Regions from separate parts of the Bradyrhizobium sp. 23 genome, predicted to be linked through region 2. Evidence: riboswitches for the same ligand, from Rfam matches in the RefSeq annotation. Region 2 holds a riboswitch; each other region holds the start of a gene.

Region 1 (12,537 bases), on a different contig from region 2:
TTTCGCGGGCCATGAAGGCGTGGACGTCGTCATGGCCGAGCGTCGCATCGTAGTAGAGGTCGAACAGATGCGGCGGCACGGCGCCGGCCAGATGCGCGAAGGCGGCCATGTGCTCGAGCGTCGCGGTGATCTCGGCCGCCCCGCGAAAACCGTGGCGCATCATGCCCGCGATCCAGGCCGGGTTGGCCGCGCGCGCGCGGACGACACGGGAGATTTCCTCGGTCAGCGTACGCGCATGCGGCTGCTCGGGGCGCGTCGCATCGAGATGATAGAGCGATGGTCCCGCCGCGCCGAGATGGGCCGCGGCAGCCGCAATGCCGGCCTCATGCGCGGCATAGTCGGCCGCGAGCAGAAGATCGGTTTCCGGCAAATCCTGCATGTGAACAAAAGCATCGGCCGATACGATCCGCTTCTCGATACCGGCACGATCGAGCTTGATTTCGCCATCGGCCGAGAACGCCCATGACGATGCCGAGAGCCACGCTTCGCCGGCGGCTTCGCGCGTCTCGGGCGTGAAGGCGTCCGGGATTGCCGAGAGACCCACGCCGTATTGTCCGGGACGCGGCGCGAACACGCGCGATGTGCGATGGCGATATGGATTTTCGTCGCCCTCGTCCTCGCGGACCGACAGCGCCGCGGCTGCCGCCTCGAACAATTGCGCAAGGCCTGAGAAGACGTCGCGGAACAGGCCCGAGACGCGCAGCGTGACGTCGATGCGGGGCCGGCCAAGCTCCGCAGGCGCGATGATGTCGTAGCCGGTCACACGGCCGGAAGCATGATCCCAGCGCGGTGCGAGGCCAGCCAGATGCAGCGCCATGGCAAACTCTTCGCCCGCGGTGCGCATCGTCGCCGAGCCCCAGAGATCGACGACAAGGCCCTTTGGCCAGTCGCCATGATCCTGCAAATGACGACGTAGCAGTTCTTCGGCGAGCTTGATGCCTTGCACGTGCGCCGACGGCGTCGGCACCGCGCGTGGATCGACGGCAAAGAGATTGCGACCCGTCGGCAGCACGTCCTGACGGCCGCGATAGGGTGAGCCTGACGGCCCCGGCGCGACGCGCCGGCCCGCAAGCGCGGCCCGCAAAGCGTCGCGTTCCGCGTCGCCGCAGGCGCCGCGGCCGAACACGTGCAGGCCGTCGCCGAACTGGCTTTCCTTGAGATCGCAAACGAAACGGTCGATCCGCGGGATCGCTTCGGCCGGCGCGGCCGCTGCATCGAGGCCAAGATCGTCTTCGAGGCCGGCCGCGCGTGCCTCATCGCGGATCGCGGCGATCAGACGCTGGCGGCGGGCGGGATCGAGGCCATCGGCCGTCGAGTACTCGTCGAGGAGCTGTTCGAGCCTGCGCAGCCCGTCCGGCACCGCTGATGCGGCGAGTTGCGGCGGCAGATGGCCGATCGTGACGGCACCCAGGCGCCGCTTGGCCTGCGCGGCCTCGCCGGGATCGTTGACGATGAAGGGATAGATGACGGGCAAATCGCCGACCAGGGCTTCCGGCCAGCACGCCTGCGACAGCGCCACGGATTTTCCGGGCAGCCATTCCAGCGTGCCGTGCGCGCCCATGTGCACGACGGCATCACAGCCCTGCTCGCGGAGCCAGAGATAGAACGCGACATAGGCATGGCGCGGCGTGCGGGCGAGATCGTGATAGTCGGCATCGCGCGCGGTCGCATCGCCACGCTCCGGCTGAACCGCGATGATCGACCGGCCGCATTGAATCGCAGCGAAATGGAACGCGCCGTCGCGACAACCCGGATCGGTCTCCAGCGCGCCCCAGGCTTGCGCGAGATCATCCTGCAACACTTGCGGAAGGCGCGACAGTGCAGCACGGTAATCGGCGACGCTCCAGCTCAAGGTCTGCTTGAGCAGCGTCTCACCGAGCGCATGGACCGGATCGAGATCGAAGCCGGCCTCCGCGAGATCGGACACCAGGGCCTCGACCGACGCCAGCGCATCGAGACCCACCGCGTGCGCGATCTGATGCGGACGGCCCGGATAGTTGGAGAGCACGAGTGCCATCCGCTTGTCAGCGGCCGGCGTCTCCGCAAGACGCCGCCAGGCCGCAACGCGCGCGGCCACGGCCTTCACGCGCTCCTCGTCGGGCTTGTGTGCCAGATGCGAAAATTGCAAATCGGGATCGCGCATCGCGGCAGACTTGAAGCTCACCACGCCCGCGAACAGGCGGCCGTCGACCTCGGGCAGCACCACATGCATCGCGAGGTCGCCGGGCGACAGGCCGCGGAGCGAGCTCGCCCAGTCCTCGCGGCGGGCCGTGGAGAGCGCGACCTGGAACACGGGGCAGGATGCGGCATCGAACGGCGTCGTGCCGTCGTCGCCCATCGCCGAGAACGCCGTCGCATTGACGATCGCGGCCGGAGGATTTTGCGCAAGATGCACCCGCAACCAATCCGCGACCCCCGCGGCTTTCAGCGAGGTGACGAACACACCAAACACGTCGAATCCCTTCTCGCGCAATGCGGCGATCAGGGCATCGACCGGGCCGGTGTCGGCAGCGGTGAGATAGGAGCGATAGAAGGTCACGAGCGCGCGCGGCCTGCCCTCACCCGACGTCGGCGCGGCGACGACGCCGCGCGCGGGGTCGTAAAAGCCCATCTCGGGCACTGTCATCTCGCCGATAACTGGCCCCGCATAGAGTCCGGAGGCCAGCGCAAGCTGCGCGATCGCGGCTTGCGCCGCGACGGGGCCGCCGGTGTCGCAGAGCACCTTGAGCCGCCGCAACGTCGAGACCGGCAGGGTCGAATACGCGTCCAGCCGCGTATCGTCGCGGCCGTCGGCCGGCAGCACGGCCAGCACGATGCCGCGCTCCTTCGCCAGCTGCTGCAGGGCCGCGAGCCCATACGGCCAATAGGATTCCCCGCCGATCAAACGCACGAGAATGCCGCGCGCGTGCGCAAGCGTGCGTTCGACATAGGTGTCGACCGAGAGCGGATGACGAAGTTCTGCGAGATTGACGAGCCGCAGCGACGGCAGGCTGTCGCGGCCACGGCGCCAGCCGGCCGCGAACGCGGCAAGATCGGAATCCGAATACGAGAGCACCACGAGATCGGCCGGGTCCTGGCCAATGTCCCTTGGTATCGCGGTCTCCTCGAGACCGCGGCTCTCGCGGAAGACGACGTGCATCAGATACCGGATCCTGAAAGACCGAGTCCCGCCTTGATCGCGGCCTCGTCGATATCGCCGTGCTCGCCGATCACGACCAGCTTTGACTGCCTCGCGCCCGCGCCCCAGGGCTTGTCGAACTGGTGGCGCACGCGCTCGCCCACCGCTTGCAGCAAGAGGCGCATCGGCTTGCCTTGCACCGCGATGTAACCCTTGACGCGCAGCACATTCTGCTCGCGCGCCAGACGCTGAACGGATGCAACCAGCGCTTCGATATCGGTGACCTCAGGAAGATCGATCACGACGGACGCAAAATCGTCGTGCTCGTGATCCTCTTCGCCGTCGTGATGCGAGGGACGCGCGGCGAGATCGTTCTCGGCGGCAGCACCGAGGCCGAGGATGAGGCGCGCGTCGATCGCGCCGTCGGTGATCGCCAGCATCGGCACGCGGCGCGACATCTCGGCGGTGATCGCCGCCTTGGCTGCTTCGAGGCCTGCCGCGCCCGCAAGATCGGCCTTGGTCAGCAGCACGATGTCGGCGCAGGCGATCTGGTCTTCGAACACTTCGGACAGCGGCGTCTCATGGTCGAGATTGCCGTCCGCCGCGCGCTGCGCTTCGACGGCGTCAGGGTCGGGCGCAAAACGGCCGGCGGCGACAGCTTCGGCGTCGGCCAGCGCGATCACGCCGTCGACCGTGATGCGCGAACGGATCTCCGGCCAATCGAACGCCTTGAGCAACGGCTTGGGCAGCGCCAGGCCCGAGGTCTCGATCAGGATGTGATCGGGCTTGACGGCCCGCGACAGCAGCTTCTCCATGGTCGGAATAAAATCGTCGGCGACGGTGCAGCAGATGCAGCCATTGGCGAGCTCGATGATGTTCTCTTCCGGGCAATTCGCATCGGCGCAGGATTTCAGAATCTCGCCATCGACGCCCTCGCTGCCGAACTCGTTGACGAGCACCGCGAGCTTCTTGCCATTGGCATTGGCAAGCAGATGCTGGATCAGCGTGGTCTTGCCGGAGCCGAGAAAGCCCGTGACGACCGTGACCGGGACTTTTGCGAGCGAATTCATTCGGCGGCCTCCGGCACGACGGCCAAGGGGGAAATGGGGGGAATGCGGGCAAGCGATTGCTTGCGGAATATCTCCGGGCGGCTGCGCCAGGGCACGAGGCCGTCGGGCGCGGCCGCATAGGCCGCGGCGCCCGCGACCACATCGCTCGCATTCGCATCCGACAGACGGCCATAGACATAGGACCAGCGGCCGGGCGCGCTGAGCGCGACGGAGCAACCCTGGTTGCATGCAGACAGGCATTCGACGGGAACCACGCTGACGCCGTCGGGCACGCCGGCCTCGAGGATCGCGCCATGCAGGCGCTTGCCGGGCGTCGTCTCGCCTTCGCCAAGTGTCTCGCCGGCGCGGCAGGTAATGCAGACATGAAGTGTGACGGTCATCGCTTCTTCCAGAATAAACAGCGGGAAGCGATGAGGCCCACGAACCGTTCTTGCGAAGGCCCGTTTCCCCGTCGCGGAACACCCCGTCCGCCGGTCCAAAATCGTCCGCGTTGGCAGGTCTCCCGGCTTGCGGAGCAGGGTTTCCCCTTCGATCCCCGCCTTCCCGATCCCCAGGGGATCAGTGGCTTCGGGCATCTCTCCGGTCACGGTCGCGGGGGCGGCTGCATTTTGGAACCAAATCTTGCCGATTCGGACCCTATCGCATTCCCTCTTCGCCTGTCGTAGGACAGGAACCAACGCCGGGCCACCATTTGCCCCCGACCGCCTCTTGTCAAGCCGAAGGACCCCGTCCGATGACGCCCGAACCGGATACCCAGACGGCCGACGAAACCGACGCCCGCCACGCCTCGAAAATGGCGAAGAAGAAGGTCGCCCGCGACAAGATCATGGCGACCAAGAGCGGCGAAAAGGGCCTGATCATCGTCCACACCGGGGCCGGCAAGGGCAAGTCCTCTTCGGCCTTCGGCATGATCGTCCGCTGCGTCGCCCATGGCTTCCCCTGCGCGGTCGTGCAGTTCATCAAGGGCGCCTGGGACACCGGTGAGCGCCGCATGCTGACCGGCCATTTCGGCGACCTATGCCAATTCCACGCCATGGGCGAGGGTTTTACCTGGGAGACGCAGGACCGCGCCCGCGACATCGCCGCCGCGCGCGCCGGCTGGGAGAAGGCCAAGGAGCTGATCCTCGACCAGAATCTCCGCATGGTCGTGCTCGACGAGATCAACATCGCGCTGCGCTACGACTATCTTGACATCGCGGAGGTCGTCGAATTCCTCACGACGCAGAAGCCGCCGATGACGCATGTCGTGCTCACCGGCCGCAACGCCAAGGACGAGCTGATCGAGATCGCCGATCTCGTCACCGAGATGACGCTGGTCAAGCATCCCTTCCGCTCGGGCATCAAGGCGCAAGCCGGCGTCGAGTTCTAAGAAACTCGCGATGGCGCGCGCATTGATGATCCAGGGAGCCGGCTCGGACGTGGGCAAGTCGCTCATCGTTGCCGGCCTCGCACGCGCCTTTGTGCGACGCGGCCTGCGCGTGGTCCCGTTCAAGCCGCAGAACATGTCGAACAATGCAGCCGTCACCGTTGACGGCGGCGAGATCGGCCGCGCCCAGGCACTCCAGGCGCTCGCCGCCGGCGTCGAGCCGCACACCGACATGAACCCGGTGCTGCTCAAGCCCGAGACCGATGTCGGCGCGCAGGTGATCGTGCAAGGAAAACGCATCGCGACCGCGCGTGCGCGTGAATATGCGGCGATGAAACCGTCATTGATGGGCGCCGTGCTGGAGAGCTTCGAGCGGCTGAAGGCGCGCGCCGATCTCGTTCTGGTGGAGGGTGCCGGCAGCCCGGCCGAAGTGAACCTGCGCAAGGCCGACATCGCCAATATGGGTTTTGCGCGCAAGGCCGATGTGCCGGTCGTGCTGGTTGGCGACATCGACCGCGGCGGGGTCATCGCGCAACTCGTCGGCATCAAGACGGTGATCGACCCGGACGATGCCGCGATGATCCAGGGATTTGTCATCAACAAGTTCCGCGGCGATCCCACATTGTTCGATGACGGCTACAGACTGATCGAAGAAAAGACCGCATGGCGCGGCCTCGGCGTGCTGCCCTGGTTCGCGCGCGCCGGCGAGCTGCCGGCCGAGGATGCGCTGGGCCTGAGCGATGCGCGCAAACCGGGTCAATGCAAGATCGCCTGTCTCGCGCTGTCGCGAATCGCCAATTTCGACGATCTCGATCCGCTCAAGCTCGAGCCCGGCGTCGATCTCGTGATGGTGCGGCCGGGCGAGGCCATTCCCGGCGACGTGCGCCTCGTCATCATTCCCGGCTCGAAATCCACCCGCGGCGACCTCGCCTTTCTGCGCGCGCAGGGCTGGGACATCGATCTCCTGGCGCAGTACCGCAGAGGCGGCCATGTGCTCGGCCTCTGCGGCGGCTATCAGATGCTCGGACGCAGCGTCGCTGATCCCGAGGGGATCGAGGGCCCCGCCGGCGACACACCGGGTCTCGGACTTCTGGATGTGGAAACGGTGATGAGCTCGGAGAAGACGTTGACACGCGTCGCAGCGCTGCATGCCGCCACCAATCAGCCGATCGAGGCTTATGAAATCCACATCGGCCGCACTGATGGGCCGGATCGCGCGCGGCCATTCGCAAGGCTGAATGGCGAACCGGAAGGCGCGATCTCGCGCAACGGACGCGTGCAGGGCAGCTATCTGCACGGCCTGTTCACGTCGGATGATTTCCGCAAGGCCTTTTTGGCGAAGCTCGACATTCCCGCCGGCGACGAGCCCTATCACGCAAGGGTCGAGAGCGCGCTCGATGCGCTCGCCGATCACATCGAAGCCCATCTCGATGTCGACGGCCTGCTCGCCCTAGCGCGCTAGAGTCTCGGCCAGGCGGGTCCATTCGGATTCGCTGCCCGGAAGCCCGAGGCGCAGCCATGTCGGCTCTCGCGCGAACACGCGAGACCAGATATGGCGACGCGCCAGCTTCTCCTGCGCGGCAGGCGCGTCAGGCGTCTCGTAGAGACGAAACAGCTGCGTCCCGCCGACGAGCGTCCAGCCTTGCGACTGCACCATGCCGTCGAGGCGAACGCAGTCTCGCGCGAGCCGCGCGGACGTGGCCTCGGCCCAGGCATCGTCACGCAGAGCGCGACAGCCGATCGCGATCGCCGCTCCCGAGACCGGCCAAGGTCCCGATATCGCCGCGACCCTGGCGATGTCGGACGAATTGCCGAGCGCGAAGCCTAGCCGCAGGCCGGCAAGGCCATAGAACTTTCCGAAGGAGCGCAGGATCAGCAGCCCCGGCCGGTCCCCGGATGCAAGCGATAGCTGCGGGGCTACATCGGCGAAACTCTCGTCGACGACGAGACGACCGACGCGCGGCAGCAGCGTCAGCAAATCCCTTGGTGGGTGGCATCGGCCGTCGGGATTGTTGGGATTGACGACTATGGCGAGGTCCGCGCCCGCCAATGCGTCGAAGTCCCCGACCTCCTGGACCTCCCAGCCCGCGGCCGAGAGGACCCCGGCATATTCGTTGTAGGTCGGGGCGAGGATGCGCGCGCGGCCGGGTGGCGCAAGTTGCGGCAGCAGTTGAATCGCCGCCTGTGCGCCGCCGAGCGCGACAACCGCCGCGCTCGTGCGGTAAGCGTGCCGCGCCGCTTGATGCAGCGCCTCGATCTCGGCGCGCGACGGCAACGCGCTCCACGCGCGCGAACTCACCTCGCCCACGGGATAAGGCAGGCGGTTGATACCGGTCGACAGATCGATCCAGTCCTCCGCGCGACCGCCGAAGCGCTGTTGGGCCTGATCGAGATTTCCACCGTGCTCGCGCATGCGCTGTTCTTTCACGCGAAGGCCAAGATCGCAAGGATGCCGGCGAGCAGCAGCATGGTGCGGCGGTAAACCGTCAAGCCTCGATCGATGTCGGCGGCAAGCGGATCGCGCGCAGCTTCATTCAGCCATGGCTCGTTCGTGATGCTGCCGTGATAGATCCGCGGACCGCTGAGCCGCACACTAAGCGCGCCCGCCATGGCCGCTTCCGGCCAGCCGGCATTGGGCGAACGGTGACGGCGTGCATCCCGCGTCATGCACGACAGCGCCTCTGATCGCCGTGGCGCCAGCAGCACGAACAGAAGTCCGGTCAGCCGCGCCGGAATGAAATTGGCGACATCGTCGATGCGCGCCGCGGCCCAGCCGAAGGCTTCGTGGCGTTCAGAGCGATGGCCGATCATGGAGTCCAGCGTGTTGATCGCCTTGTAGCCCAAAATGCCGGGCAGACCGAACAGCGCGCCCCAGAACACCGGTGCGACGATGCCGTCGGACGCATTCTCGGCGAGGCTCTCGATCGCAGCGCGCGCGATCCCGGCCTCGTCAAGCGCGGCGGGATCGCGGCCGACGATGCGCGAGACCGCCTCGCGTGCGGCGGCGATATCACCGGCCCGCGTGGGATTTGCGACGGCAACAACGTGGTCGTGCAACGAGCGCAAGGCGATCAGCGGCCAGGCCAGAACCCCGACCAGCACGAGCTGGATCAATCCCAAGGGAAGCAGAGACTGCAGCACCCAGCCGAGCGCGACAGCGAGCGCGATCACGACGAGTGCTCCGGCAAGACCCGCGGCGCGGCGAAATGCCGGCGGATCGGACGGTCGATTCCACGAGGTGTCGATGGCAGAGATCAGCCCGCCCAGCCAGGTGACGGGATGGCCGATCCGCGCGAACAACCACGACGGCCAGCCCAACAGGGCATCCACCACCATCGCCACCGCCATCGCACCCGCAAAACCCACACCCGCCTCCTGTCCCGCCCCTGTTGCGCAAACGACGGCCGGAGCGCAAGCCCCCGATTGGCGGATTTCGGCTTTGTTTTTGGCCTCGTTTGGTGATTAGTGCTGGCCGACAGGAGATTTTTATGGCCGTCATCTTGATCACGGGCGGAGCGCGATCGGGCAAGAGCGCCCATGCGGAAAAACGCGCACGCAGCTTTCCGGGCCGCCCCGTCTATATCGCGACGGCCGAGGCGCTCGATGCGGAAATGGAAGCACGCATCGAAAAGCATCGCAGACGCCGCTCAACCGATTGGATCGAGCGGGAGGTACCGCTCGATCTTCTGCAGGCGCTGATCGAGACCGATGGCGGCGGGCCTAGACTGGTGGACTGCCTGACCCTGTGGCTCTCCAACATGATGCTTGCGCAGCGCAACTGGGATCACGAAGTCATGAAGCTCGCCCTCTTCCTGCGCGGCCAGAAGAGCCCCGTCGTCTTCGTCACCAACGAAGTCGGCCTCGGCATCGTCCCCGACAATGCGCTGGCGCGGAGCTTCCGCGACGCCGCCGGCTTCATGAACCAGGCCATCGCCGCCGTTGCGGACGAGGCCGAGTTCGTCGTCGCCGGCCTGCCGATGAAACTGAAATGATGCCGCGCGACCAATTTTTGCGAGACGTCATCGCCGATCTCAGGATGGCGGCATCGTTAGTGACAATCCTCCCCGTCGCATTGTCGAAGCCCGCAGCTGACGGCGCCGTCGCACGCGCGACCTGGGCTCTTCCAGTCGCGGGACTGCTGGTCGGCCTTGCCGGCGCCTTGGTCTACAAGGTCGCGAGCCTGTTGGGTCTGTCGCCGAACCTTGCCGCCCTGCTCGCGCTGGCCGCGACCGCCCTCGTCACCGGCGCGCTGCACGAGGACGGCCTTGCCGATACCGCCGACGGGCTCGGCGGCGGCCGCACCCGCGAGCGCAAGCTCGAGATCATGCGCGACAGCCGGATCGGCACCTATGGCGTCTGCGCGCTGATCCTGTCGTTCGGCCTGCGCTGGAGCGCGCTCGCGACGATCGCCAATCCGTGGGCCGTCGCGCTCGCACTGTGCGCTGCGCACACTGCGGCCCGCGCGGGCTTGCCGGCCTTCATGTCGCAGGTCGCGCCTGCGCGACCTGACGGCCTGTCGGCGAGCGCCGGATCACCGCCGAGTCGAAGCGTTGCGATCGCATTCGCTGTTGGAATCCTCGCGCTCGTGCTCGCGCTTGGGCCGGGCAAGGCGCTGGTGAGCCTGATCCTGCTCGCCCTCTCCGGCCTGATGCTGGCGCGACTTGCCATCCGCCAGATCGGCGGGCAGACCGGCGACATCCTTGGCGCGTTCGAGCAGACCGGCGAGATCCTGATCCTGCTGGTTGCCGCAGCTGTCCAGATCGGAGGCTGACGTGATGGTCGAGTTCGACGACACCTTTCGCCAGCACTTGCGCGAGCTGTTCGTGTGGCGCCGCGACGTGCGCCGCTTTCGCGCCGATCCGTTGCCGGACGGCGCCATCGATCGCCTGATCGAGACGGCCTGTCTCTCGCCCTCGGTCGGCCTCAGCCAGCCCTGGCGCTTCGTCATCGTCGATGACGCCGCACGGCGTCGCGCCGTGATCGACGACTTCAAAGCGTGCAACGCGGACGCGCTGAATTCCTATGCCGGTGAGCGCGCAGCACGCTATGCAACGCTGAAACTGTCGGGTCTCGAACAGGCCCCCGGCCACCTCGCCGTGTTCGCGGACAAGGCCAGCGACACCGGTCACGGCCTCGGCCGCGCGACGATGCCGGAGACGACGGAATATTCCGTGGTTGCGGCGATCACCGCGATGTGGCTGGCCGCGCGCGCCGAGGGCATCGGGCTTGGCTGGGTATCGATCCTCCATCCGGATCGCATCCACGCCATTCTCGACGTGCCCGACACCTGGAAATTCATCGCCTATCTCTGTATCGGCTATCCGGAAGTCGAATGCGACCGGCCCGAGCTGGAACAGGCGAAGTGGGAGCAGCGGCGGGGGGCAGAGGAATTCACGCTGCAGCGTTAATCAGGCCACGCCGGAGATCCATCTTCTGTGTTGCGAGCGACTGCCGACGTAGGAATACGGTATCGGACTGCCAAACGCTGCGAATGAGCAGTCACAAACGCATTTTTTCGTCAATTGTGGATGCCGGCCGTTCGCGCTAAGCATGCGCCTGGGGCTAGCCACCATGCAAAGAATGTCATGACCGAACGGCCTTCCGCTCTCGCGGTCGATCGCCGCGGGTTCATTCGCCTTGCCAGCACGACCGCCGCGGGGTGGCTGGCGCTCGGCGCAACATCTGATCGCGTACGGGTCGTGGGATCGCTGACGGCATTGCCGCTCGACGACGAACTGACCAGAAGGAGCATGATCGACAGCCCGACCTCCCGCCTGGGTGGCCTCATCGTGGGCTTGAGGCAGCGAGGCTGGGTCGAAGGCGTCAATTTCCGCCTTGAGCTCCGTTCGACCTTCGGCGCGCCGGATAGACTGAAGACCGCGGTTCAGGAATTGCTGGCGCTCAAGCCGGATGTGATCCTGACCGGCTCGACGATAGAAACCGCAGCAGTCCTGGAAGCCACCAAAACCATTCCGATCGTATTCGCGACGGCCAACGATCCCGTCGGCAATGGCTTCGTCGAAAGCCTCGCCCATCCCGGCGGCAACGTGACCGGCTTCACCAACAGCAGCGCCGAGATGGGCGGCAAATGGCTTCAGCTCATCCGGGAGGCCGTGCCGGATCTTGCGCGCGTCGGTATCCTGTACAACCCGGCGACCACTCCTCGCGGCGGCCGTTCCTTCCTCGATTCCATCGAGCAAGAGGCAGCACTGGCCGGCGTGTCCGTGATCCCCGCCCCCGTCAGCGCGCCAACGGAGATCGACGAAGCCGTCAGGCCCTTTTCCGCTCCCCCAAGGCGGCAATGATTGCGCTGGTCGACAGCTTCCTGGTGGTCCACCGGCAGGCGGCGGTGGCGGCGGCGGCCAAATATCGCGTCCCTGCGATTTACCCGTTCTATTATTTCATGGATGCGGGCGGGCTGATGAGCTACGGGCCGACGCTCGAAGTGCGCTCGGCCGACTATGTCGATCTCATCCTGCGCGGCACCAAGGCCGGAGATCTGCCGGTGCAATCGCCGCGAAAATACGAGCTCCTGATCAACCGCACGGTCGCTCGCACGCTGGATTTGACGATACCATTCACACTGCTCGCGCGCGCCGACGAGATTCGCGAGTGAACGAGACGATCGATCAGGGAGATTTGCGGCCACCTCCCGGCCGGCTGTTCCGCAAATACCTCTACTCGATCGTCGCGCTCGCTTTTGCCGCGCTCGCCATCAACACCGGCTTCGACGTCTGGTTCTCCTATCGCGAGCAGAAGCAACTCCTGGCGGCGACCCAGCGCGAGCAGGCAGCAAGCGCCGCCGTCCAGATCGGCCAGTTCATTGGCCAGATCGAAAACCAGATCAGATGGCTCTCGCGCCTGCCCCCGGAGCTGTCCACGAACGAGGACCAGCGCCTGAACGCCATCCGCCTCCTGCGCCTCTCGCCTGCGATTGCGGACATCGCCGAGCTCGACGCCCAAGGCCGCGAGCAGGTGCGCGT
Region 2 (12,537 bases):
AACTTTGAAAGCTCCCAAGGGCATTGTAAGCCCCCAAAGCGCGTGCATCTTGTTCACAAACGCGTTGGCGAAACGCTCCGGCCCATCATGGCTCGGCCCGCAACTCGCGTGCGGCGGCCACCATATTGACGAGCGCGGGACGCACCTCCTCCCACCTTCGCGTTTTCAGTCCGCAGTCGGGATTGATCCAGAGCTGCCGATCGGAAACTCGCTGCCGCGCCAACACAATAAGCTGCTTGATTTCCGCCGCTGCGGGAATGCGCGGTGAATGAATGTCATAGACGCCGGGCCCGATCTCATTGGGATATTTGTAGCTCTTGAAAGCCTCGAGCAATTCCATCTTAGAACGCGACGTCTCGATTGAAATGACGTCGGCATCCATTGCTGCGATCGCATCGATGATTTCGTTGAACTCGGAATAACACATGTGAGTATGGATCTGAGTTCCGTCGGCGACCGGGGAGGAGCAAAGGCGGAAGCTGTCCACCGCCCAATCGAGATAGTTCTTCCACTGCGATTTGCGTAGCGGCAATCCCTCCCGCAACGCAGCCTCGTCGATCTGGATCATGGTCGCTCCAGCCGCCTCAAGGTCGATGACCTCATCTCGGATCGCGAGAGCGATCTGTCGGCATGTCTCGCGCCGCGAGATGTCGTCACGGACAAACGACCAGTTCAGGATCGTCACCGGTCCGGTCAGCATAGCCTTGACGGGTTTTTTGGTCAGAGACTGCGCATAGCGCCACCATTCGACGGTCATGGGCTTCGGCCGGGAGACATCTCCGAACAGGATAGGCGGACGAACGTACCGCGAGCCATAAGACTGAACCCAGCCATGCTTGGTGAAAGCGAAGCCCAACAGCTGCTCGGCAAAGTATTGAACCATGTCATTGCGCTCGAACTCACCGTGTACGAGCACGTCCAGGCCGATATCTTCCTGCCACTTCACGGTACGGGCTGTCTCCGCTTTCAGAAGCTGCTCGTACTGCGTGTCATTCAACGTTCCCCGCGCATGAGCCGCGCGCGCATTCCGGACATCGGCCGTTTGCGGGAAGGATCCGATGGTTGTCGTTGGAAACATCGGCAATGCGAACGCGACGCGCTGGACGTCGGCACGCTGGGTGAACGCACTGCGACGGCGAAGCATGCTATCGTCGATCGCGGCGATTCGTCCGGCGACATTCGCATTGTGGATCTCGGGCGATGTTTCGCGGGTGACGGCTGCCCCCTCCGAAAGCGCAAGTTCATCGGCCACCTCGGCAGCATGGCCGGCCAGCGCTTTGCCCAATATCGAAAGTTCCTTGATCTTCTGAACTGAGAACGCCAGCCATGTCTTCAGATTGGGATCGAGATCGGTCTCTAGCTCAATGTCGATCGGAACATGAAGCAGCGAGCAGGAAGGAGCAATCTGAACACGGTGCCTGCCCAATTTTTGGACCATAGGAGCAAGTTGGTCGAGCAGCGCCGGAAGATTGGAGCGCCACACGTTCCGACCATCAACGACGCCTAGTGAGACCACGAGATCTCTACGGGTTGTGGCGACAATTGCGTCCAACTGGTCAGGTGCCCGAACCAGATCCACATGAAGCCCGGCAACGGGCAAGGCCAAGGTTGTTTCAAGATTGTCGCCGATAGCCCCGAAATATGTGGCCAGCATTATTTTAAGGGCCGGCACAACCTTTGCGAAATGAGCATAGGCCCGGCGGACAGCCGCCCGCGATGCTTCGTCGACGTCCATCACCAGGCATGGCTCGTCCAGCTGAACCCATTCAGCACCGCGCGAGGATAGTTCGCGGAGAACATCGACATAGACTGGGAGGAGCCGATCGAGCAGCGACAGCGGATTGAATGCGGGATTTGCGCTTTTGCCGAGCTTCAGGAAAGTGACTGGGCCAACTAGGACGGGGCGCGTTTGGTAGCCGAGGCTTTTTGCCTCCTCATATTCCTCGATCGGCTTTCGAGAGGAATACTTAAAGATCTGATCCCGGTGAAATTCCGGCACCATGTAGTGGTAGTTGGTATCGAACCACTTCGTCATTTCCTGTGCGGCTACGCCAGGCCCGTGCTGAGCGTGACCACTGTCCTGAGCGCCACGCGCCATGGTGAAGTAGGTCTTGAGCGACACAGGACCTTCGGTCCAGCCATAGACGTCGGGAATGGCGCCGACCATTAGGCTGGTATCGAGCACATGGTCGTAAAACGAGAAGTCATTCGAAGGAATGACGGTCGCACCGCGGGATTTCTGCCGTGCCCAATTAGCGGCACGAAGTCCACTCCCCGCCTCGAGGAGCTCGGCTTCGCTGGAGTTTCCCGCCCAGTAGCTCTCGAGCGCGACTTTGAGTTCGCGTCGTGGGCCGATGCGTGACGTCCCCAGTGTGGCAACGGGAAGCGAAAGAAAAGACATAGCTCAGACCCCATGATTGGGGCAAAGGCCATGGCGGACGCATGCAGCGAATATCGCGTGAGCGACAGCTGCTTGGCGCACACCGGGACACCCCGCCCGTGGACGATATATTGTCGAGGCAGGTCTCCTGGCTCGCGGGTCGTCGCTGCTGTCCGGCCTTCCCGAAGCCGCATGGCTTCAGTGACTTCGTTGGACAGCGGCTCGCCGCTTACAGTTGCGGGGGCAGCGCCGGCATTGCACCGGCTTCCCTCTTAGCTCCGGATCAAACGAATCCGAAGACCACGACGACTGGCATTAGGCGCACGAGGATCGATCCGTCAACCTACTAAGTGTCGCCGCGATATTGCCCAAGCGATTGCGAGCTGTACCAGCTAGGGCACAACGGTCTTACTCCCGGCCTGGTAAAAACGCCTAGATCTGTGGAGCCTCCGCTTGTGAATGCGTCCGTCAACACCCGCTTGGCGTACTCGGATGAGCCAACGCGAGCAGAACGAACGCGGTGGGCGCTTCGACATCTGCGTGATCGCGACAATCCGGTCTTTTCCGTCAGCAGCTTCTCGAACTCGCCCGCGAGGACGTTTGCGATCATCCTCGGCCGGCATCCGCTTGATCACAGCGCCATGAGGCTTCTTAGGAATTGTCAAGGCCGGGTTGCTCCAGGATCAAACGGATGATCAGGCCGGACTGCCCGGACTGCCTGTGTTCGGCGGACCCCGCGACGAGCCGTGAGCTCGATCGCTCCGTGGCGTTGGTCAAGATGATCTCCTTCGGTGTGCCAAGCATTTACGTGCTGAGCGACTTTGGCCGCGCATTCGTTGTTTCCGTCGCCGCTGGCGAGTAGTGCAGCCTGGACGTTGGCCTGCGCGGCATCGCAGGAACAGTTCCGGACGTCAGGATGCGCGCTAACTTGCGAAACTGGAGTAAGCAGCGAGAGCGCGGGCGGCGGGGATCCTGTTACGACCCTAGCTCCATGCACTCGTGCATGGTGACCGTGGGCAAGCGGATGCCGAGCTTCTCGTACGTCTTCAGGATCTCCGGACCGATCTCGTCGCGCGTGGAGACCGTCTCTTCGGCTTCGAAGTGACCTAGCTTTAGATATCCTGCAAGCTGATCTTGGGATATTCGACGCCCGTCCACCTCGCCTCGGCTCGTCAGCCAACGACGATAAGCCTCAACGCGACGACCTGGAGCATCGAGGCGGCCTTGTCATTATTCGAAACAAATTTGACGGTCTCCTCTGACCGAGCCCTTCGAGCGTTTCTCGGAGTCGATCAGCGCCTTAAGCTCATAACGATGTTGATCGACCTCGATACGCCGCACGCGGACGGCGGCCTCCACAAGCTCGACATCTAGTCCTTCGTTCGCGAAATCGAGCGGTGAAGCCTTCTGGACGCGGGCTGGTTATGTTGTCTTAGACGGGACACAGGTGTCAGGCACCGGACAGACCACAGCGCATTGCGGCGTGTCGGAATGGCCCTCGCACTCCGTACACTTTTTTGCATCGATAACGTAAATGTCGCGCTTGAGGCTGATCGCCGCGTTGGGACACTCGAACTCACATGCCCCACAAACGGTACATTGCGAAGCGACGATCTTGTAAGCCATGCCTTCCGACTCCTTAGGCGAGCGATGCCATTGGCGATCCCTTTCAAATGCCGTGCCAAGGACAGGCGCGCTCAATGATGGGCAATTTGCCCAATGGTGCTGTGCGGGGTCTGAGACCATGTTGCATCTGCGACAGCATGGGCCGCTTCAATATCAAGCCGTGCGAGCCCTCGGGCCCCTACTCCGATAGCCAGTCGCGACTCGACTGCAGCGAGTTTCCGTCGGTTTGTCTGGCATGGCAGCGCGGGGCCAAGCGACGCTCGACGATTCCCGAAACCGGCAGCGCGAGTAAAAGCCGCGAGCCGACGCACGTCTACGCCGGATGTCGGCAAACCTCCGGTCACACGCCCTGACCGGAGATTTTGTCCAAGCCGCGCTCACGCCTGCAACGTTAACTCCGCGGATTGACTCGCTGGAGCCTTGCCAAAAGGGCTTTGTGCTACAATAACCTTCGGCATCGCTTCGGAGGGAAATGAAGTTCGGCCGGGAGGAGCGATACTGGGTTTGCAAAGTGACCGATTAAATTGCAGTCAGCCGCATGCCTGGTGCCGAGTAGGCATGCCGCGCGGGCCAGCGCTGGTACGCTTTGCCTGGCTGTGCTCAGTCACTCCTCATACAACTATTTTGGACGAAGTGGAACAGGGCTGAAAGATGAGTGTGCAAATTGCTTCAGCGGCATGGCCTTTCCGAACAGATGGCCCTGCGCAAGGTCGAAGCCGAGTTCGGTCACAGCGATCAGGTCGGCGTGGCTCTCCACGCCTGCGGCGACGGTGCGCACACTGTACTCTTTGGCTAGATCGACGATATGGCGGCACACCGTTCGCTTCAGGGGCCCATTTCCGCAACCGGCGACGTACTGCCGGTCCACTTTTAATTTCATGAACGGGAATTTTTCGAGCCCCATCAGCTGCGGCCAATTGGCGCCGATATTGTCGATTGCAAGGCCAATGTTGTGAAAGCGAACCTCACGCGCGACCTCGATCAGGAGATCTAGGTTCTGGATCGCTTCCTCGCTCTCGATTTCGATCGTCAAGCCGCCGAAAGCGGGGTGCGACGGCATGCGCTGACAGAGATCGCGTACCGCCTGCGGGTCAATCAGGAATGCTGCCGGGAGATTGATGGAGAGATCGGTCGAAGTTTGCTGCTCCAGAAGATACTTCCAATCCTTGATCGCGCGGTCGATCACGAACTGCGACAAGTCCCTAAAATGCGGATCGTGAGCCTCCGGGATGAAATACGCTGGTGGAACAACGCCCCAGGTCGGATGCCGCATTCGCACAAGCGCCTCGGCGCCGCGGCGGCTGAGGGTACACGGGTCAAAGTTCGGCTCATACCAGAGCTCAAGCCAGCCAGCGTGTAAGGCTTCTCCGACATGGACTGCGGGACGGGGCGCCGGCTCTCTGGGCAAGAGCATGGCGACCCGATCGCGCAGCGTCTCGGCTGCAAACGGCGTCCTCAGCGGCGGCAGCATATCAAGTCCATATTCGCCCCCGACCTGCTGCACTGCCGTCATGACGATCGACTCGCGGGCGCCGAACGCCAGCACTCTGCCTGCAAATTCTTCGCGTACGAGTATCTCGAGCAATCGTCCAGGCTCGATGCGATCCGAGCCAATGCCGAGCAGGATCAGATCAGGGAAGTCCGTGCAGAGTACGCGCGGCAGCTCGTCAGCAGTCCCGCATTCGCTGATCACAAACCCCATATCCTCTAGCACATCGCGTAGAAAGGCGCGCAGATGCCGCTTGCCCACGGCCACGCACGCTCGCGGCCGCACCTTACGCTGGCCGAAGATTACAGGTTTCCCTCCGACCAGTTCGGCCTGCCCATGCTCCATCGCAACCACTCCCCTTCCGTGAAGGTCCCTTAAACGAGGAGCGAAGGTCCAAACAAGCAGTGCTTGCCATTATCTTTCGATTCTTCGAGGTAAGCTTAAGATAGTGCATTAGCGTGCAAAATCTTTTCGCGATGTTGTTCAGACGATTTTGTCGGGCGCACGCGTATGATACCTGTCCCGGCTCGCGCAACTTTGTACGAGTGACGCACACGAGTGTGGGGAATCTCACCTTCGGACGCGCCGAGCTGATGCGCCCTATGCCACGGCAATGATCATGCTGCAAGATGTACTGAATCGACTCTCGTGAGTGATGATCAGCAATCTCTCCTACGAAATGTTTGATCGCCATGGCCGGCCTGCCCACGCGCGAATGTGCCGTCTCGTGGATTCCCTATCTAGTCGAAGGAGATCCAACTGAGTTCGCAGCGGGTCAAGCCGCGGTCGATTCTGAGAACGGCAACAGCTTGCACTTACCTCACCTCTGTTGGTTATAGCGAGTGCGGACGTCCTATTCCCTATCGAGCTTGATAGTTTCTCTCAGTTGCGTTCTCTGTATCCTTCTGAACATGGATATCCTCAAGAGGGACTGGAGGGACTAACGTGACGGGTGTTCGTGTTGGCGCTGAAGCGCAAGGCTTGCCCCACGGGGGCACGGCTTTGCGCAAAGGCGTGCCAGGAGATGAGAACGCGATCGTAGAAGCCGTCGGAAAGCTACTTTCTGAATTAGGTGGTCCCGGACCAGAGTTCAGCCTTGAAGGCGCAAAGCAGACTGCTTTGCGCCTGATTCAGGATCCCGAAGAGGGCTTTATTTTTGTCATCGAGGAACAAGCCACCGGGCAGATTGTAGGGATCGCTGCCATCTCCGCCGTACTGGCCGTGAGAGCAGCTGGAGCGTACGGCGTGCTTCAGGAGCTATGGATTTCTCGGGACTTCCGAAGCTCTGACCGCGGTGGGCATCTGCTCGAGGCGGTACGTTCGGAGGCGAAGCGCCGAGGCTGGCAGATGATTGAGGTTGCGTTGCCCCCTGATGGCTATCCGGCCTTAGAACGGGTACGCCGTTTCTACGAGGAGAGGGGATATCGGGTTGGAGGATTGCGCGCGCGCAAGAGGCTATGACAGTACTGCGACCTCTGCTCCACACTTAAAAGCGCTCCTGGTCCTGTCACTAAAGACTTTCAAGGCAGAAAATCCTGCTGCTTGTTGCTTCTCAAAACGAACGCTCCAACGCGTGCGTCGCGGCCGAGGACAATCGAGAACCTCGGCGCTGATGCGGTGCTTACTCCCACTGCGAGCGGGTTACCTCTTCGACTTTTTTGGCGGGTATCAACCATCAAATCGTTCTTCATGGTGCGGAGCGATACGATGGTCTTCTCAAGGCTCGTGGACCGCGAGCGGAAACCTGCCCGGCTAGAAGGCGCGGAGCCAGGTCGGCGGCGGCCCGTTGCGGGCGAAGCCCGACCCAGCCTTACAAACGATAGCCGAGTCGTTCTTTCGTGCTTCCCACACAATGCCGCCAGTTTGGGATCACCGCACACAAATGCGATCCATTCGTCGCCAAGTCCAATGCCTCGGCAACTGGCAAGCCAATCATCTATGGGGCTTCTTCCTGCAACTTGATTCGGTGGACCGTCGCGTAAAGGGATTCGGTACCACGCTGTCGCTCCTGCTGGCGAATGTTCAAGGAAGGTGACGAAATCAGCCATCAACACTGATTCGGTAGAGGATTCCGTAATGAGCAATGTGCCGTTTGCCGCCTCCAATACGAGGTTCGTGCAGGTCGCCCCAGCGCAGGACTTGATGCGGGCGATCGTTTCGCCGTTCGGCGCCATGACGAAGACGTGGCCGAGGGAGGCGAGCGCGACAAAGAGCCGCCCGTTTTGATCCATCGTCAGCCCGTCAGGACCGCTGGTCCCGAAGGACAAGCTGAACCGTCCCACCTTCGCAGCCCCGCCGTCACGCATCAGCGGCACGCGCCAGCTGCTGTTGTCGCGCGTCATTGCAACGAACAACAAGGCCTCGTCGGCGCTGAGCACCAGCCCGCTCGGGCTTGGCCAGTTCGAAATCAGGCAATCGAGCAGGCCGGCAGGACACAGTCGGACACCCAGCCGGTCGGATCGTGCACTCCAGTTCGCCCCTGATCGGTGAAATAGATGTCGCCGTTAGTCGCGGTATGCAGGTCGTTGCAGCCTCTGAAGGACTCGCAATTGCGGTTGCCCCAGAAGCGGGCTGATAGTATCCCGCTGCGGATCGAGCTCCATGAGGCCGTTCATGTAGTCGGCCACCAGCCCCCGGCCATCAGGTGCGATCTTCAGACCAATCGGCCAGCCGTCATATTCGATTATCAGAGACCAGATCCCGTCGCGCGAAATCTGGAAAATGCGGCCGAAGGGGATATCGACGACGTAGAGATCCCCGGACTTGTCGAACGACGGCCCCTCGATGAAACAATCCACCGATGGCCTCCGCGGTTGGCATCCGGCCCATTTCGAGGAAACACCACGGCGACGAAATTCCGCGGCATCGACGAGAACACGCGGGTCTCAGCCAGCTGAGGCGGCTTGTCGAGATACATCATGACGGGCCTCCCAGCGTGCGGCGCGGCTGTCCCTCATATTTGTAGCCAAACTGCTTGGGCATCGGTCCCTTGTTACGATCCTTGCGCCTGGTCTGTTCCCAGGCGTGGGCCAGGATTCCGACCGCTCGCGACAGGCAGAAGACGCCGCGCGCCAGCGGTGGCGCGAATCCGAGCTCGCCGTAAATGACCGCGGTCGCGCCATCAATGTTCATTGGGATGAGTTTGCCCTTGCGCTGCTGCATCACCCGCTCGATCGCGCGGGCGGCCTTGGCATAGTCGCCGCTGACACTGCCCTCAGCACTTGCGTCATCCACCAGCGCCAATAGCGGTGCGGCGCGGGGGTCGACCGAATGAAACCGGTGGCCGAAGCCGGGCAGATATTTGCCGCACCTTGCAGTGAAATGGTCAATTGCGGCGGCCGCGGCCTCGCCGATCTCTAGGCCATCGCGCCTCCGCAGCACATCTTCGTAGAGTTCGACCGCCTGCTCCCCTGCTCCGCCGTGCACCTCATCGAGTGTATTGATGGCGGACGCCATCGCACCATTCAGGGGCAGCCCACAGCTCACCGCCATCTGCGCAATTGCGATGGAGGGCGCGTGCGGACCGTGGTCAACGGACGCGACCAGCGCAGCTTGCAGCAGCCGCTCCTGCGCTGGCGTCGGCAGATCGCCGCTCAACATCAGCCAGATCATGGCGGGAAAGGAAATCCGGCCGATCAAATCTTCGATTGGATAACCCCGATAGGCGATGCGACCGGGCGCGATGTCGCAGATGGAGGTTCGCCACCAACGGGCCGCTTGCTGCCGCAATTCTTCTTCGCTCATTTGTGGTTCCGCCCCTTCAACCCTGCCATTGCCGATCGGCGCAAGCCGTCGAATATCATGATATTGGTCCGTCCGCGGCTACGCGGACGGGCAGGAAATCAGCCGCCCGTTGCTTTGGCGTCCCGACGGCCCGGGTTGAGACCAGCTGCTCGACCTCCGCATACGAATAGCCGAGCCGCTGCAGCCATCGCTCGGTGTCTGCGCCGAGCGTCGCAGGTGGCGAAGGCACCGAAAACTCCTCATCCAGCCGGAAGCCCGGCCGCATGATTCGTAACGGCTGCGCACCATCTTGTTCTGGGGCCAAAGTCTCGACGAATCCGCGCTCGAGGAGCTGTGGCTGCTGCAAGATTTGGGAGACCGTCAGCACGCAGCCTGCGGGGACTCCAGCCAGATTCATTTGGGCCTCCCATTCTTCAGCGGGCTTGCAACTCAACGCCTGGTTCAACTCCGTGTTCAGCGCTGCGCGATGGACCTTGCGCATCTCGCGCTCAGCAAAGCGTGGATCCGTCTTCAGGTTCGGTCGGCCAATCAGGTCGCATAGGGCTTGGTACTGCTTCTGCTCGTTGGCGGAAATGTTCAGCGGGCCTGTTGCGGTGCGGAACGTGCCGGAGGGAGCCGCGGTGAAGTTCTCGTTGCCGATGGGCTGCGGTTCCACACCAGCGTTCAGGTGGTTGGAGACGACCCATCCCATCGCTGCAACGGTGGCTTCGAGCAGGGACACGTCAATGAACCGACCGCGGCCGCTATGCCGCTGTTCGACCAGAGCCGCGGCGATGGCAAAGGCAGCAGTGAGTCCCGCAATCGTGTCCGAGATTGGAAAGCCGGTGCGCAGGGGAGCCGAGGCCGTATCGCCAGTGACGCTCATGGCACCAGACAGACCCTGAACGATCTGGTCATAGGCCGGACGGGCGGACCATGGCCCGCTCTGCCCAAAGCCGGAGATCGCGCAGTAGACGAGACGCGGGTTGTGCCTGCTGAGCACATTAAAGCCTAGGCTAAGCCGTTCCATCACCTTCGGCCGGAAGCTTTCGAGCACCACATCGGCTTCCTTGACGAGTCGCAAGAATACCTCGCGGCCCGATTCCGACTTCAAGTCCAGCGCCACGGATTGCTTGCCGGCGTTCACCGCGACAAAAGAGAGGCCCTGCAAGCGCTCTGCCCTTTGCGGATCGGCGCCGAGGCGCCGCGCGAGGTCGCCGCCGTTCGGATTTTCGACTTTGATGACCTCCGCGCCAAGACGCGCGAGATGATAACCGCAGAACGGACCGGCCAACACGTTCGACAGGTCCAGGACGCGGATGCCGGTGAGCGGCAGAGACATCTGAAGACGCCTTCCTTTAGGTGATCCGATGGTGAGAGCTTGCCGGCTGGCAGCTATTTCAGTTGTTGTGCGGCGCGTTCCGCAAAACGATTGGTGAAGGTTTTGTTCAAGTCGATCTTTGCGGCAGCAATTTTTGGATCAAAGTCGCTCAGGACGGCCAGCGGGACCTTGGCCGCCTCGATGTCCATCTGTCCGGTTGGCGAGAAGAGCGCTTTCGATGCGTTCATGATTTCGATATTCACCTCGCGATTGTCAGTCTTGTAACCAGGAGGAATCGTATCGACGAGCTGCTCCGTCGGCGTTGCGTTGATCCAACGGTGAGTTTTGAGCAAGGCGTTGACCAGGCGCTGGACCGTTTCGGGATTTTTGTCGATGAAAGTCTGCTGAAGGTAGAGACACGCGGTCGGATAGGACCCGCCGAAGGCCTGCTTTGAGCCTTCGATCGTGCGCGCATCGAACAGCGCTGTCGCGTTCTTTTTGCGCGCGAGAAGCGTCGCGATGGGATCGAAATAGACCAGGGCATCGACGTTCATGGCCTCAAGCGCCACCATGCCCGGTGCGCCGCTGCCGACGGCAATGATGTTGACATCGCGTGAACCCAATCCTGACTTCTTGATGTAGTAGCGCGCCATACTCTCCGTCGATGACCCCGGCGCCGTGATCCCGAGCCTGAGCCCCTTCAGGTCGGCGCCGGTTCTGACCTTGTCGGCGAGGTCGCTGCGGACACCGAGCAGGACGCCGGGAATGTCATTCAACAGGAACACGCAGGAAATTTGCTTACCCAGCACCTGCATCTGAATGGTATGATCGTAAAAGCCGATAGTCCCGTCGACAGAGCCGCCGATCAGGGCCTGCAGAGCCTTTGAGCCACCGGCCTGGAAGTTCTCGACGGTAACGTCAAGGCCTTCTTCCTTAAAGGAGCCAAGCTTCACTCCAAGTTCGACAGGCATATAGTTGAGGATTTTTGACCCCACCGCGATCTTCAATTTTGTTTTCTCGGGCGCGGTGGCATGCGCCAAAATGACCGAGAATGCGGCCAGCGCCACCACCGGCATCAATCTTATGGAAACGTGCATGCGAACCTCCATAATTGATGGGAGAGCGTACGATCAGCTTTCGTGCGCAGGCGCCGGCCGCCAGACCAGGAGCCGCTTTTCCGCGCAGTCGACGATGGCATCGAGGGCAACGACGAAGGCGGAGAGAACGATAATTCCTGCGAACACTCCGGTCGCATCGAGGACGCCTTCGGCCTGCGCAATTAAGTGCCCCAATCCTGCGGACGAGCCGAGATATTCCGCGACCACGGCTCCCATCACAGCCATGCCGACGGACACCCGCAGGCTCGACAAAATCCAGGTCGTGGCGGACGGCAGGTAGACGTGCCGTAGCAGGGACGACTTCGATGCACGCAGCAGGCGGGCATTCGCCAGCACGACCGGATTGACCTCGCGGACGCCCTGGAATGTATTGAAGAATGCGACGAATAGAACCAGCGTGACGCCGAGCGCAACCTTGGAGGTGAGGCCCAATCCGAACCAGATGACGAAAATGGGTCCAAGCAAGATCCGCGGGATGGCGTTGAACATCTTGATAAAGGGCTGAACGACTTCGGCAGCAAATGGGCTTAAGCCCAGCCAGATCCCAAGCGCTGTGCCGATCCCGATGCCAGCCAGGAACGACAGGACCGTCTCCAGCAATGTTATGCCAATATCGCCCCAAAAGTCCGCCGTCGACATCCACTCCCCGATCCTTACGACAAGTGTCGACGGTGCCGGAAAGAAGAAGGGATCGATCAGTCCGGCCCAGACGCCCAATTCCCAGATCAGGATCATGCCAAGCAGGATGGCGAACTGCGTGAGAGCGACCCTACCCCTGCGTGACATAGCTTTTCTCCACTTCGGCGCCGAGCAGCGACCAAATTTCACGATAGAGCGCGACGAATTCGTCGGTGGTCTGCAGCGCAGAAACATCGCGCGG
Region 3 (6,728 bases), on a different contig from region 2:
CGACCGGTGGCGAGGCCTATGCACGGTTCTGGAGCGATCCGGCGCGCGGACGGCCGTCCGGCGGCGAAAGCTTTGAGGAACAGGTCGCGCGGGTCCGCCTGGGTTTGTCGAAGATCGGCACCGGGGCCGCAACGCTCGTCGTGCATTCCGGCACGATCCGGGCGGCGCTGTGCATCGCGCTCGACCTGACGCCACAAGCGGCCCTGCGCTTCGTGATCGATCCGCTGTCGCTGACCAGGATTGACCGGCTCGCGACCGGCTGGCGCGTCGTCTCCGTCAATCAGCGGACGATTTGATCAGGCCGGACGATCAGGCACATTGGCCTGCGCAAAGGTCGCCATGCCGTTGTGGAGCGCGCAGGCCGACCGCACAAGCGGCAGCGCGATGGCCGCGCCCGATCCTTCGCCGAGCCTGAGATCCAGGCTGATCAGCGGCTGCACGTTCAGCGCGCGGAGCACCAGCCGATGCCCCTGCTCCGCCGACTGGTGCGAGGCCAGCAGGAACAGCTGGCACGAAGGGTTGAGCCGCACCGCCGCCAGCGCCGCGACCGACACGATGAAGCCGTCGATCAACACGGGGATGCGGTGCTGTGCAGCCGCGATAACGGCACCGCAGATGGCGGCGATCTCGAGACCGCCGACGGCGCACAGGATCTTTTCGGGCGCAGCGCCCGCAATGTCATGGCGTGCGATTGCAGCGTCGATCACCCGCGCCTTGTGCGCACGGCCGGCCGCGTCGATGCCGGTACCGCTGCCCGCGATCTCCGCGGCGCTCACGCCGAGCAAGCCGGCCGCGATCGCCGCCGATGTCGTGGTGTTGCCGATGCCCATCTCGCCGAAGATCAGAAGATCGGGCTGCCCGGCCTGTGCGCGCGTCACCGCACGTCGGCCGGCTTCGAACGCAAATGCCAGCTCCGTGGGGGTGAGCGCAGCTTCGACGCTGAAATCGCGCGTACCGCTGCGCGGCTTGTCGGTCACGATTCCAGCCATCTCCTCCTGCGCCAGCGTGCCGGCGTCGACGACCTCCAGGCTGGAGCCCAGCTCACGCGCCAGCACCGAGATTGCGGCACCGCCGGAGGCGAAGTTCGCCAGCATCGCGATCGTCACTTCCTGCGGATAGGCCGAGACGCCCTGCGCGACGATGCCGTGATCGCCGGCGAAGATGATGATCGGCACCCGCGCCGCGCGCGGCTGCTCGGTTGCTTGCAGGCCCGCAAGCTCGATCGCGAGCTGCTCGAGCCGGCCGAGCGCGCCGGTCGGTTTCGTCAGTTGCGCCTGCCGCGCCACCGCCGCCCCGCGATGGACTGCGGAGATATCGGGGCATTGTTGGGTGACCCATTCGGGGAGCATGCTGCCTCGCTTGCCTCACAGCCTGCGCTTGAGGATGTAACTGTCCATGATCCAGCCGTGCCGTTCGCGCGCCTCTTGCCGCACGGCGACGATGCGCGGGCCGATCTCGGCCAGCGCGCCGGACATCACGATCTGATCGGGCATGCCGAGATAGGCCCCCCACCAGATGTGCAGGCCCGCCGGATCAAGCGACTGGAACGCCGTGCCGCCGTCGAGCATCACCACCACGGTATCGACACCTGCCGGCCAACCGCCATCGCGCAAGCGGCGTCCGGTCGAAACTAGAAAGGGCTCGCCGATGTCGTTGAGCGGCAACGCATGCGCCGCACACAGCGCCTGGATCGAGGTGATGCCGGGCACGACCTCGATCTTTGGCGAGGGATTGAGCCGCCGCGCAATGCGCAGCGAGGAATCATAAAGCGAGGGATCGCCCCAGATCAGCAGCGCGACCTTGCCCTCTCCTTCGAGATGATCCCCGATCGTCTGCGACCAGACGGCGGCCACGGCATCATGCCAATCGTCCACGCCCTTGCGATAGTCCGCTTCAGCGGCGTCCCGCACGGGCAGATCGAACTCGGCAATGCGGGTCGTGTCGCTGGTGAGCAGATCGGCGCAGATCGTCCGCCTGAGATCGGCGAGGTCGGACTTGGCCGTCCCCTTGCGGGGGATCAGGACGAGATCGGCCGCGTTGATGGCAGTAATCGCGGCACGCGTGAGCTGCTCGGGATCGCCGCAACCGATGCCTATCAGAGAGAGCGTGAGCATGGTGGCTGCGAAGGGCGGCCATCATGGCCGCCCGTTCGCTTGTCTCTAGGCCGCGCTGTGCAAACGCGGCGTGACGAGGCCGGGCGCGGTGACGCCGCGCAGCGACTTTGCCAGCGCGAGCACGCCGAGATCGGCGAGCGGCTCAATCACGATGACCAGCGCATAGGACGCCGCGAAGGTCGCGATGTTGGCGAGGTTGGTCGCGCCGAAGCCGGAGCCATAAATCGCCCAGAACGCCACCCAGGCGATGACGCCCGCCTGATAGGTCGTCGAAAGCGCCAGCGCCTGGCGGTACTTCAGATCGACATAGGCCGTGTTGCTCGAAATGATCCGCGTGGCGATCGCCTGGATTCCGAACAGCGGCACCAATAGCGTGGTGACGTTCATGCCATATTGCGGCAAGTCGGGCGGCTCGAAGAAGATGCCCTGGAACAGCAGGCCAAACGCGAGGCCGAAGGCCGCAGGCGCCGCGCCAAACAGCAGGAACAAGGTCGAGCCGAGGATGAAGTGCACTTCGGAGACGCCGACCGGGAAGTGCGGCAGGATCTCGAAGAAGATAAACACAAGTCCCGTGGTGGCGAGCGTCCGCGCCGCGAACGACGTGATGCCCTGCTCGCGCACGGTCTCAACCGCGAGCTTCAAGGCAACGCCGCCGACGGCAATGCCGGTTGCATAACTCAGCACGAGCTTGGCGTCCGAGACTAGTCCGGGTTCGATATGCATGGCTCAGATCCTTCTTGCCGTCACACCCGACGGCCTTGGCCTCAAAACATGCACGGCCGGTCTCCTGGCTCGCGGTTCACTGGGAGTCTCCGGCCTTCCCGGGCCTCGCGGCCCAGTGGCTGATCGAAGTCCCTCACCGCTTACAGTCGCGGGGGCGGCTGGGGTTTTGGGCGCCGCAACTGGGTCCGCCCATCCCCATTCCCGATTATGCTCCGGCGCTTTGCGCCGCATCGAGCACCATGCGTCTCCTGTGTGCCTCTTTCGCCGGCCGGGCGTCAAGGGGCGACGGGCGGACGAGGCGGTCATGACGGATAATTCCCCGCCAGCGCGCCGAACAGGATGACGGCCGCCGTGGAGGCCGCTCCGCCCCGCGCAAGCTGCTCTGCAAGTTCCGAAATGGTGGTGCGGACCAGCCGCTCATCGGGACGGCCGAGCGATTCGGCAAACAACGCCGGCGTGGTTGGGGCGAGCCCGTGCTCGATCAATTTGACGACCAACGCCGGAAACGTCCGCCGGCCCATATAGACCACGGTCGTCGCCTCCGGATCGGCCAGCGCCGCCCAATTGAGATCTGGCGGCAGCTCGCCGGTGACGTCCGCCCCGGTCACGAACTGCACGCGGCGCGAGGTGTGACGCCGGGTCAGCGGAATGCCGGCTTGCGCGGCGGCGACACAGGCCGAGGTGACGCCGGGAATGATCTCGTAGCCGATGCCCGCTTCACGCAGCGTCTCGAGCTCCTCCTCGAGCCGGCCAAAGATGCCGGCATCGCCCGACTTCAACCGGACCACGCGCGCGCCTGTCACGGCATAGTCGACCAGCAGGCGGTTGACATGGTGCTGCTTGGTCGAGGCCCGCCCTGCCCGCTTTCCCACCGCGACGAGATTGGCGCCGGGCCGGGCCAGATCGAGGATCGCGCCTGAAGCAAGATCGTCATAGAGCACAACGTCGGCCTCGCGCAGCCGCGCTGCACCCTTGAGCGTGAGCAGCTCGGGATCGCCGGGCCCGGCGGAGACAAAGGAGACAAAACCGCTCACCGGTCCTCCGCGATCAGATGGAAGAACGTGCCGGTGGCTTGTCCCCGCCGCGAGCCGGTCTCGGCAATGACCGCACCTGTCGCGTCGTGCACGACCGCCAGCGCCGTGTCGGGCTGCGCGACTATGGTCGAATAGTGGAATTCATGGCCACGCAGGCGTGCACCCGCCTGATGACCCGGCATCGGCGCGGCGAGCTCGGCCAGACGATAGCCCAGATGCATGCGGCGCTTGGCAAAGCTCGTCTCCAGGCCGAGCAGGCCCGTCATCTCGTGGCTGATGCCATCGGCGTCGGTCAAAGCGGTGCCCAGCACCATATAGCCCCCGCATTCGCCGTGCACCGGGCGCGTCTCGGCGAAGGCGCGCAATCCGCTGCGGAAGCGCGCATTGGCAGCGATCCTGCCGGCCTGCAGCTCGGGATAGCCGCCAGGCAGCCAGCACACATCGGCGACCGGATCAGGGGCTTCATCGGCGAGCGGCGAGAATGTCGAGATCTCCGCACCCGCCGCGCGCCACGCTTCCAGCATGTGCGGATAGACGAAGGAGAACGCGGCATCACGGGCAAGCGCAATGCGCTGGCCGGGCGGCGTCACGTTGACGCCGCTTGCGGCAGGTTGCGGCGACCAGGTGGCCGCCGAACGCAGCACCGCGTCGAGATCGACATGCTCGGCAACGAAGCGCGCGGCCTCGTCGATCAGCTTGCCGATTTCCGCCTGCTCCTCGGCCTGCACCAGTCCGAGATGCCGCTTCGGCAGGCTGATCTCGGCATGGCGCGGCAGCGCGCCGAATACGGCGATGCCGGCATCCAGCAGCGCGCGCCGCACGAGGGCTTCGTGGCGCGGGCTGGCAACGCGATTGAGCACGACGCCTGCAAGGCGCACACCGGGGCGGTAGTCGCGAAGGCCCGCCGCGATCGCGGCCGCCGTTTGTGCCTGTCCTGAGGGATCGATCACCAGCAGCACCGGCCAGTCCAGCATCTCCGCGATGTCGGCGGTCGCCCCGGTGCCGCAGACGCCACGCGCGGCGACGCCGTCGAACAGACCCATCGAGCCTTCGGCCAGCACGACATCGGCGTCAATGCCGCGACTGACGAGATGCGAGATTGTCCCGCGATCCATCGCCCAACTGTCGACATTGACCGAGGCGCGTCCCGTCGCGGCGGCATGAAACGCGGGATCGATGTAATCGGGGCCGCTCTTGAAGCACTGCACCCGCAATCCGCTGTTGCGCCAGGCGCGAGCAAGCGCCAGCGTCAGTGTGGTCTTGCCGACGCCGGAGGCCGGCGCGGAGATAACGAGCCCTGCCGCCATCACGACACCTCCGGAAAGCGCGGCTCGGCGCCGACCGGCCGATAGCGGCGGTCATAGTCGGCAGCATAGAGACGGCTCTCGGAAAAATCCGCCGAGCCCAGCGTCTTGCCGACCAGGATCAACGCGGTGCGCTCCATCTCGCCCCCGACCGCAGCGTCGAGTGTTGCGAGCGTGGCGCGGATGATGCGCTGCTCGGGCCAGCTCGCACGCCAGACGATCGCGACCGGGCAATCCGCGTCATAATGCGGCGTCAGCTCAGCGACGACCTTGTCGAGCAGATGAATCGACAGATGGATCGCGAGCACCGCGCCGGTGGCGGCGAAGGCGGCAAGCTTCTCGCCTTCGGGCATCGCGCTGGCGCGGCCCGGCGTGCGCGTCAGCACCACGGTCTGGGCAAGGCCGGGCAGCGTCAGCTCGGCCTCCAGCGCAGCCGCGGCGGCCGAGAAAGAGGGAACGCCGGGCGTGACCGTGTAGGGAATGTCGAGCGTGCGCAGGCGGCGGAGCTGTTCGCCCATCGCCGACCAGATCGAGAGATCACCGGAATGCAGCCGCGCAACGTCCTTGCCATCGGCATGGGCGGCGGCGATCTCCGCGACGATCTCATCGAGCGACAGCGGCGCGGTGTTGACGATCCGCGCCCCGGGCGGGCAATGCGCCAAGACGCCCTCGGGCACAAGTGAGCCAGCATAGAGGCAGACCGGACAGGCGGCGATGAGATCGCGGCCGCGCAACGTCAGCAAGTCAGGAGCGCCTGGCCCTGCCCCGATGAAATGCACCGTCATGCGCCGTCTCCTTCCGCGATCGCCGCGGTCGCGGTGCGATCCTGCGAGACCACCCGCGTCGCAATCAATCGCGCGCGAGGTCCGGCCGCTGCGAGCGCCGCCGCCTCGGCAACCGATCCCGTCCCGAACTTTTCCACGACGAGCTTTGACTGCGTCGGCGTGTCGATGCCAACAAGCATTTCGGCGGCAACCGCCTTGATCGGCAAGCCGCATTCGCGCGCGAGCTGCTTCAACACCTCCTCGTCGGCCTTATCGCTGACCGTCGCCACTGCTGCGAGGCCTTCGGGACCACCGGCCGCCAGAAGCGCCTCACGCAGCGAGGCCAGCGTGACGTCCCGCTTGAATCCGAGCCCGGCGACCTTCATCGGACCGCGCTCCATTGCACCACGGGCCGCACGGCCTCCCAGGACCGGTAGCGGCCGAGCGAAGCGGCATGCGCAATCTCGACCCGCATCAATTCGCCGCCCTGGCGCTGGTGCAGCTCACCGAGCAACGCTTCCGTCTCCAACGTTACTGAATGCGCGACCAGCCGCGTACCGGGCGAGAGCCGCGGCCAGATGGCGTCGAACATCGCGATGTCGAGACCGCCGCCGATGAACACGGCGTCAGGCCCGTCCAGCGTAGCAAGGGTTTCAGGCGCTTTTCCCGCGATGACTGTGATCCGATGTGCCAACCCGAACGCCGTCGCATTGCTGCGAATGTTCGCTGCGCGATCCTCGCGCGCCTCGACGGCGATCGCGGTGCCCCCGCACAGCGTCCACTCGACCG

Evidence for each region. A riboswitch is a leader RNA that binds a small molecule or an ion and turns the genes downstream of it on or off. The one in region 2 is predicted to bind cobalamin.
Region 1: another riboswitch for cobalamin. It lies ahead of IVB32_RS36210 (DUF1636 domain-containing protein); the one in region 2 lies ahead of metE (5-methyltetrahydropteroyltriglutamate--homocysteine S-methyltransferase).
Region 3: another riboswitch for cobalamin. It lies ahead of IVB32_RS36275 (energy-coupling factor ABC transporter permease); the one in region 2 lies ahead of metE (5-methyltetrahydropteroyltriglutamate--homocysteine S-methyltransferase).

What each region holds. Positions count from the first base shown of each region.
Region 1 covers NZ_JADPJF010000148.1:589,447-601,983, reverse strand. Annotated here, with positions in the region: gene cobN (cobaltochelatase subunit CobN) at 1-3,139, opposite strand, end outside; gene cobW (cobalamin biosynthesis protein CobW) at 3,139-4,188, opposite strand; gene IVB32_RS36210 (DUF1636 domain-containing protein) at 4,185-4,568, opposite strand; cobalamin riboswitch at 4,663-4,881, opposite strand; gene cobO (cob(I)yrinic acid a,c-diamide adenosyltransferase) at 4,922-5,557, shown strand; gene IVB32_RS36200 (cobyric acid synthase) at 5,568-7,016, shown strand; gene cobD (threonine-phosphate decarboxylase CobD) at 7,005-7,967, opposite strand; gene cbiB (adenosylcobinamide-phosphate synthase CbiB) at 7,979-8,920, opposite strand; gene cobU (bifunctional adenosylcobinamide kinase/adenosylcobinamide-phosphate guanylyltransferase) at 9,043-9,546, shown strand; gene cobS (adenosylcobinamide-GDP ribazoletransferase) at 9,543-10,325, shown strand; gene bluB (5,6-dimethylbenzimidazole synthase) at 10,330-10,962, shown strand; partial or broken gene IVB32_RS42705 (ABC transporter substrate-binding protein) at 11,140-12,170, shown strand; partial or broken gene IVB32_RS36165 (hybrid sensor histidine kinase/response regulator) at 12,167-12,537, shown strand, end outside.
Region 2 covers NZ_JADPJF010000109.1:94,762-107,298, reverse strand. Annotated here, with positions in the region: gene metE (5-methyltetrahydropteroyltriglutamate--homocysteine S-methyltransferase) at 86-2,401, opposite strand; cobalamin riboswitch at 2,501-2,700, opposite strand; gene IVB32_RS28125 (hypothetical protein) at 3,072-3,242, shown strand; gene IVB32_RS28120 (4Fe-4S binding protein) at 3,803-4,006, opposite strand; gene IVB32_RS28115 (EAL domain-containing response regulator) at 4,626-5,840, opposite strand; gene IVB32_RS28110 (GNAT family N-acetyltransferase) at 6,441-6,956, shown strand; partial or broken gene IVB32_RS28105 (SMP-30/gluconolactonase/LRE family protein) at 7,535-8,415, opposite strand; gene IVB32_RS28100 (citryl-CoA lyase) at 8,412-9,239, opposite strand; gene IVB32_RS28095 (CoA transferase) at 9,295-10,560, opposite strand; gene IVB32_RS28090 (ABC transporter substrate-binding protein) at 10,614-11,636, opposite strand; gene IVB32_RS28085 (ABC transporter permease) at 11,670-12,443, opposite strand; gene IVB32_RS28080 (ABC transporter ATP-binding protein) at 12,427-12,537, opposite strand, start outside.
Region 3 covers NZ_JADPJF010000148.1:606,916-613,643, reverse strand. Annotated here, with positions in the region: partial or broken gene IVB32_RS36290 (histidine phosphatase family protein) at 1-296, shown strand, start outside; gene cobT (nicotinate-nucleotide--dimethylbenzimidazole phosphoribosyltransferase) at 297-1,349, opposite strand; gene cobF (precorrin-6A synthase (deacetylating)) at 1,365-2,114, opposite strand; gene IVB32_RS36275 (energy-coupling factor ABC transporter permease) at 2,160-2,837, opposite strand; cobalamin riboswitch at 2,874-3,094, opposite strand; gene cobA (uroporphyrinogen-III C-methyltransferase) at 3,140-3,871, opposite strand; gene IVB32_RS36265 (cobyrinate a,c-diamide synthase) at 3,868-5,178, opposite strand; gene cobM (precorrin-4 C(11)-methyltransferase) at 5,178-5,960, opposite strand; gene IVB32_RS36255 (cobalamin biosynthesis protein) at 5,957-6,325, opposite strand; gene IVB32_RS36250 (bifunctional cobalt-precorrin-7 (C(5))-methyltransferase/cobalt-precorrin-6B (C(15))-methyltransferase) at 6,322-6,728, opposite strand, start outside.